Mastigocladopsis repens PCC 10914: one gene and its partner. The protein of the gene in region 2 binds, or shares a complex with, the protein of the main gene of each other region. Links are inferred from orthologs where the notes say so. Each region holds a gene or a part of one and is shown on either strand. Other genes may lie near its edges.

Evidence for each region.
Region 1: the proteins of glmM (region 2) and cdaA are in contact, whole or in part, in a crystal structure (PDB 7OJS), measured with the Bacillus subtilis proteins. The link is inferred for Mastigocladopsis repens PCC 10914 from one-to-one orthologs.

Annotation. Positions count from the first base shown.
Region 1 is NZ_JH992901.1:5,202,043-5,205,325, forward strand. The notes cover bases 314-3,266. They hold cdaA (diadenylate cyclase CdaA), read right to left. Parts: upstream 2,277-3,266; coding sequence 1,350-2,276; downstream 314-1,349. Other genes in these bases: MAS10914_RS0125135 (DUF3143 domain-containing protein), read left to right, coding at 314-503; MAS10914_RS0125140 (isoprenyl transferase), read right to left, coding at 604-1,353; lysA (diaminopimelate decarboxylase), read right to left, coding at 2,371-3,266. In the rest of the region: MAS10914_RS0125130 (J domain-containing protein), read left to right, coding at 1-185; more of MAS10914_RS0125135, read left to right, coding at 231-313; more of lysA, read right to left, coding at 3,267-3,283. UniProt on the Bacillus subtilis protein: One of 3 paralogous diadenylate cyclases (DAC) in this bacteria, catalyzing the condensation of 2 ATP molecules into cyclic di-AMP (c-di-AMP). Upon expression in E.coli leads to c-di-AMP synthesis.
Region 2 is NZ_JH992901.1:452,799-456,057, forward strand. Bases 158-3,086 are described here. They hold glmM (phosphoglucosamine mutase), read right to left. Parts: upstream 2,394-3,086; coding sequence 921-2,393; downstream 158-920. Other genes in these bases: MAS10914_RS0104085 (hypothetical protein), read right to left, coding at 158-599; MAS10914_RS0104095 (biliverdin-producing heme oxygenase), read left to right, coding at 2,782-3,086. Outside these bases: more of MAS10914_RS0104085, read right to left, coding at 1-157; more of MAS10914_RS0104095, read left to right, coding at 3,087-3,259. UniProt on the Bacillus subtilis protein: Catalyzes the conversion of glucosamine-6-phosphate to glucosamine-1-phosphate. Glucosamine-1-phosphate is used for cell wall biosynthesis.

The DNA of each region.
Region 1 (3,283 bases), 4.7 Mb from region 2 along the record:
CTGGCGAAATCTTTGCTTTGTTTATTCTGGGACTGACATTTTTAACTTGCTTGCTGCTAGTGATCGCGATCGGTTTAACCCGTGGTGAGGCTGCCTTCCAAACGCAACTGCTACAAAATACCCCAGCAGTACAACAACGCGATATCAGTATTTCTCAACCAACACCCCCTATCTTATTAAGTTAATTAAAAATAAAATTTTTTTGATTTTGATAATTTTTTGTATTGTTTATGCTTCTTCCTTCCTCTGAAACCCCCTTATATAACCATCCTCTCCCCCAAATTGAACATTGGCTGAGAGAGCAAGGCTGCGAACAAGATGAAAAAGAACTGCATTGCTGGCATATTCAGCGACCTGCTTGGCAAGCGGAACTTTGGCTGGATATCGAGCAAATTATCGTGCGATATCTCCAAGTTGGAGAAGGTGGGCAAGATATCCAACGCGCGTTCAAGTATTCCCTCAGCCGACAAGATATAGAACGAGCTGTTTTTTCAGGACCATAACTAGGGAGTTGATAGTAGGTAGTTGATAGTAGGTAGTTGATAGTAGGTAGTTGCATTTCCTACTACCCACTACCCGCTACCCACTACCCACTACCTATTCCTAAACTTTGCCAAACCTCCGGTTCCGTTGCTGGTAGGCGCATAAAGCACGATGAAATTCATTGCGGTTAAAATCGGGCCAGAAAGATTCAGTTATATAAATTTCTGCATAAGCTATTTGCCAGAGAAGGAAATTCGAGACCCGCATTTCTCCACTCGTACGGATTAATAAATCTGGGTCACAAATTCCCTCAGTGTAGAGGTGACGTTCAAAAGTCGCCTCATCAATTTCATCTGGTTGGAGTGTACCTTGCTTTACTTTATGAGCAATTGTACGGCATGCGTGTAAAATTTCCTGTCTAGCCCCATAATTGGTCGCGACTGTGAATTTAATACCGCGATTGTTCTTCGTTTCTTCCATTGAACGAGCAATTTCTTGTTGAAGCGGATGAGGTAAGGCGCTCAAATTACCCACAAATCTAATTTGAACATTCTCCTCCATCATTTCCCGCAGTTCTTGGCGCAAAACACGCTGAAATAGAGTCATCAAAAAATCGACTTCTTCGGTGGGTCTTCCCCAGTTCTCAGTTGAAAAAGCATAAGCTGTGAGTGCCCCAATTCCCCAATCATCACAACAGCGAAGTAAATTTTTCAGCGCATCTACTCCCCGCTGATGTCCTACAAAGCGGGGGAGTCCTCGACGCTTGGCCCATCGACCATTGCCATCACAAATCACCGCAACGTGCTTGGGCAATAGTTCTCGTTTTAAATCAGGGGGCAACTCTTGCAGTTCAGTGTGTTGTGCTGTCATTTTTTATCTCGTCGCGAAGCAGTCGATGGTAATCCAAGTAAACGTGAAATCAGTGCTAGTGCCTTACCACGAATCTGACGACCCAAGCTCAATAAACCAGGAGCAACAGCCTCCCGATCTACAGTTGGGGAAAATCGAGCCTCTAATGACTCTTTCAGCTTCGTAGTAGTCAGTGGTCTATTGAGAGTTCCCCGTTCCGCTAAGGAAATAGAACCCGTTTCTTCTGATACAACGACACAAATGCAATTTTCGACGCGCTCAGTAATTCCCATTGCCGCCCGGTGGCGTGTTCCCAACTGGCGCGAAGCGGTACGTCCCGATAGCGGTAGAATTATACCTGATGCCACAATCCGCGAGCCACGAATCAACGTCGCCCCATCGTGTAATAAAGTTTTCGGCTGAAAAATTGTCTGTATAAGTTCCTTTGAAACTTCGGCATTTAGCTTTACTCCTGGCACGGAAAAATCCCGCTCATCAATAGGACCAGTGGTTTCCAAAATTAGCAAAGCTCCAATCCGGTTTTTTGACAATTCTTTAACAGCATCAACAATTTCATCAATTACACTATCAGATTTAGGTACCGCTAGACGGGACGGTTGAAACAACTGCCGGAATTCGCCACGTCCCAATTGTTCCAAAAAGCGGCGAAACTCTGACTGGAGAGCAACCGCCATTGCGACAGCACAACCAATCACTAACTTCTCTAGCACAAAGTTGAGCAGTTGTAGCTGCAATCTGCTACTGACTGCTGAAGCCAACATCAAAATAATAAATCCTCGCACCATCCACAGTGTCCGGCGCTCACTAATAATAACTAGTATCATGTACGTCAGCGCCAGTACTAACACAATATCCAGAGTCTCAACAAGCAAAGACTGTGACCTTCCTAGGTTTATCAGCCATTGCGTCCACCAATCTCCCATGACATCTGGATTTAACCCTTTGCCTTTAATAAAGTTAGTCAACACTTAACAGTCATTAGTCATTAGTTATTAGCTAATAACTAATGACTAATGACTAACTTTTGAGCCTTTCTGGTAGACAATCCTGTCGAATTAAGTCTTGATAAGTTTCGCGTTGCAAAATCAAATTTGCTTCGCCATTCGCTACTATAACAGCTGCCGGTCGAGGCAAGCGGTTGTAGTTCGATGCCATACTGTAATTGTAAGCACCAGTTGCCATGACTACGAGAATATCCCCTGGTTCAGTTTTTGGTACCTGGGCATCCTTAATTACAATATCTCCTGATTCACAATGCTTTCCGGCAATTGTTACAGTTTCTGTAGATGGAGCAGACAATCGATTGGCAACAACAGCGCGATACACTGACTGGTAAGTAATTGGGCGTGGATTATCAGACATTCCCCCATCAACTGCTATGTAGGTGCGTGTTTCTGGAATGACTTTGGAAGAGCCGATAGAGTATGCTGTCACACAAGCTGTTCCAATCAGGGAACGTCCTGGTTCAGATAATAATTTTGGCAAAGGCAAATTTGCTGCTGCACAAGCTTGGTGAATCACTTCACAAATCGGTTTGACCCACTCTTCGATGCTAGGTGGATCGTCTGATTCTGTGTACTTAATCCCTAAGCCGCCTCCCACATTCAACTCTTTGATTGATAAACCGTAAAGAGCAGCCTTACTTATCCACTGCACCATCACCCCAGCTAAATCTTGATGCGGTTGGCGTTCAAAAATCTGGGAACCTATGTGGGCGTGTAACCCTACACAGTTAACGACAGATTGTTGACTTACAAAAGTAAACAACTCATCGAGTTGATTGGGATCAAAGCCAAATTTACTATCCAGATGTCCCGTGCGAATGTACTCATGTGTGTGACATTCAATACCGGGTGTTAGCCGCAGCATAATGCGGATGGGGGAAGAGGGAGTGGAGGGAGATAAAGAGATTAATTTGTCTTCCCCTACT
Region 2 (3,259 bases):
GGCTTGATGGGAGTCCCTTTTTCAGCTAAATTATCTCTCACTTTTTCATGGTCTACATAAAACTTGTAGTAACCATAACCACGATTATATTCTGGTTTTTCAGGTAGCTGATTCAGGTCGTACCTTAAGATATTGCAAGTGCCACAAATTTTATAAAAATTTCTTCTTTTGATATATACATAATCACTGCTGTTTTGATATTTATAACCTTTATTTATAAACCAACCATGACAATTATGATTTTGATTGACAAACTCGGCTAAGTACTTACTGACACAATCGTCAGCATCAACAGCCATAGTATGTGATGGGGAAAATTCTTGAGCATGAATTAATCCCTTCAAAATTTTTCGCCCTTTGTCGGTATGTCCTACAGAGAAGGCATCAGGCTCGTTTGGTGGTGGAAAATCAACTTCAATATATGTAATGTGGGGATGGTGAAATTCAAGCCTTGGTTGCTCATGGCAAACAACAATCACCCTATATTCTAATGAAGTCTGATTGCAAATTGATTTAATGCATCTTTCAAATAACTTCGTTACAAGTTCCCAGGATTTGGAAGCTTGCGGACTTTTGAGTGGTATGACAAAAACAAGCATCAAAACGCTACGCTAATAAACAACTTTTGGAGCGGATGAGTGATATCAGAGTTTTCTAAAACCTGAAAATAGGTACAGACGTGGATACCTCGTTTGTACAATGGAGATGAGCATAGTAGTATAATTTTATCCTTAAAGCTTTAAATTAAATTAGACAATATTTATATAAATCTTGCAAAATTTGCGCTTTTAGATAGGAACAAGTGTGCGATAACACGAACAAAGCCCGCCTGTGCGGGCTTGTTGGAGTCATTGTCTTGCAGAGTTTGTTTGCTCCAGGCAAAAATTAACTAGTTAAATATATCTAAAGCAAGATTATTTTTAGACTGCAATGTGTTGTTGAACCTGTGTCACTAATTCATTTGTCCAGTAATTAACAAGTTCGGCGGCTTCGGCTTCTACCATAACTCGGATGAGTGGCTCTGTACCAGAGGCACGGACTAAAACTCTACCAGAATCACCCATTGCGGCTTCGGCGCGGGCGATCGCCTGTTGCAGAGGTTGGTTCTCTTTCCACCCCAAACGCTTGGATCTGTCTTCGACTCGTACATTCCGCAACAGTTGCGGATAGGTTTGAAAGCTTTGATCCACCATTTCTGATAGGGGAACGCCAGCTTGTTGTACCAAAGCTGCTAAGTGTAAAGCTGTTAACAAACCATCTCCAGTCATGCCATAGTGACGGCAAAGGATGTGACCGGATTGTTCGCCCCCAAGCATTCCTCCAGTCCGCAGCATTTCCGCCTGGACGTACTGGTCGCCTACTGCTGTGCGAATGAACTGACCTCCAGCTTGGTTCCATGCCCTCTCAAAACCTAAGTTTGCCATGACAGTGGAAACAATCAGGTTATGGGGCAGTTCTTGCTTTTGCTGTAAGCAACGTCCCCACAGGTAGAGGATGTAATCGCCATTGACTTGCCTTCCGGTATTGTCTACAGCCAAAACCCGGTCAGCATCGCCATCAAAGGCAAAGCCCAAGTCAGCATTGTGTTCTTTTACGGCAGCTTGCAGAATTTCTAGGTGAGTGGAACCGCAGTTGACATTAATGCGATCGCCATCTGGTTGGTTATGCAAGCAAATCACCTCTGCCCCCATCTCCTCAAATACAGATGGTGCTAGACCAACGACTGCTCCCCATGCCAAATCTAAAACAATTTTCATGCCCTGAAAATTTATGGCACCACGCAGCGGTTTTTTCAACGCCTCGACATAATTTCCTACTAAGTCTAAGCGCGAGTAATGCCGTCCGTAATGACTACAATGAGCAGAAGCCATACCCCGCACTCCTGCCTCTATTTCTGTTTGCAACCCTTGGGATAGCTTCATACCATCCGCGCCAAAAATTTTAATGCCGTTGTCTTCTGGCGGGTTGTGGCTAGCAGAAATCATGAGTCCGCCTATGGCATCGGTGACGCTGGTGAGATATGCAACGCAGGGAGTAGGACATAGTCCTAAATGCCAAACTTCTAACCCCGCTGCTGTCAACCCTGCACTCAAGGACATTGCCAGCATATCGCTGGAGTTTCTGGAGTCCTGTCCGAGGATAATCGGTCCTGGGTTTGAAGCATGGCTACGTAAAACAGTACCTGCCCAAAAGCCCACTTGCAATGCCAAGGGCGCACTCAGCAATTCTCCCACTCTTCCCCGAATACCATCTGTACCAAATAGGGGTGTTGCTGGAAGTGATATTAAGTGAAGCCCGAAACCGCTTTCATTAACTTTCTTTTCCGATTCATCAACTTCGGAAGCAGAACTCCCAGAGATGCCACCTTGAGTCCGAGTTATGTACGAAACCATAAGTAGAAAAACTCCACACAGTCAAACTGGAGAATAGCACTTTGAACTTTATTCAACAATTCCTGCTGGATACCTTTTAATCAGGACATTTTACTATTTTTTGTTGCTACAAATTTATTCTGATTCTTCCATTTTTTCAGCAAAACTACTTATAAGTATTTTCTTCTCTTTGTAAAGATTATGTAAATTTAGTATTTCTATTTAACTTAGTGTAAATTAAGCCTCAGCCTTGGAGACTCGGCACTCAGAACTGTTTTGGTCAGAGCAACTTAAAAAATTTTAATAGAAATTCTCATCAAATAGTTCTACTGTAACGTTTTAGTGGCTTTTGTAGCCGTTCATAAATTAAAACTCCAGCAGTTGACGTTTTAAAGTTGAGCAATTTAGCATGAGCAGCAATTTAGCAACAAAATTGCGTGTAGGCACGAAAAAAGCCCACACAATGGCAGAAAATGTTGGTTTTGTCAAGTGTTTTTTAAAAGGAGTGGTAGAAAAAAACTCCTATCGGAAGCTGGTGGCTAACTTCTACTTCATCTACTCTGCAATGGAAGAGGAGATGGAGAAGCACCGCAATCATCCGATTGTTTCAAAAATAAATTTTCCTCAACTTCACCGTAAGCATAGTCTAGAGGAAGACTTGAGCTACTACTACGGTGGAAACTGGCGGGAGCAAATCCAACTATCTCCAGCTGGTGAAGCTTACGTGCAGCGCATCCGGGAAATATCTGAAAAAGAACCCGAACTGTTAATTGCCCACTCTTACACCCGATACCTCGGAGACTTATCCGGTGGACAAATTCTCAAAGGTATTGCCCAAACTGCAATGAACCTTTGCGATGGACAAGGTCTCGCCTTCTATGAATTTG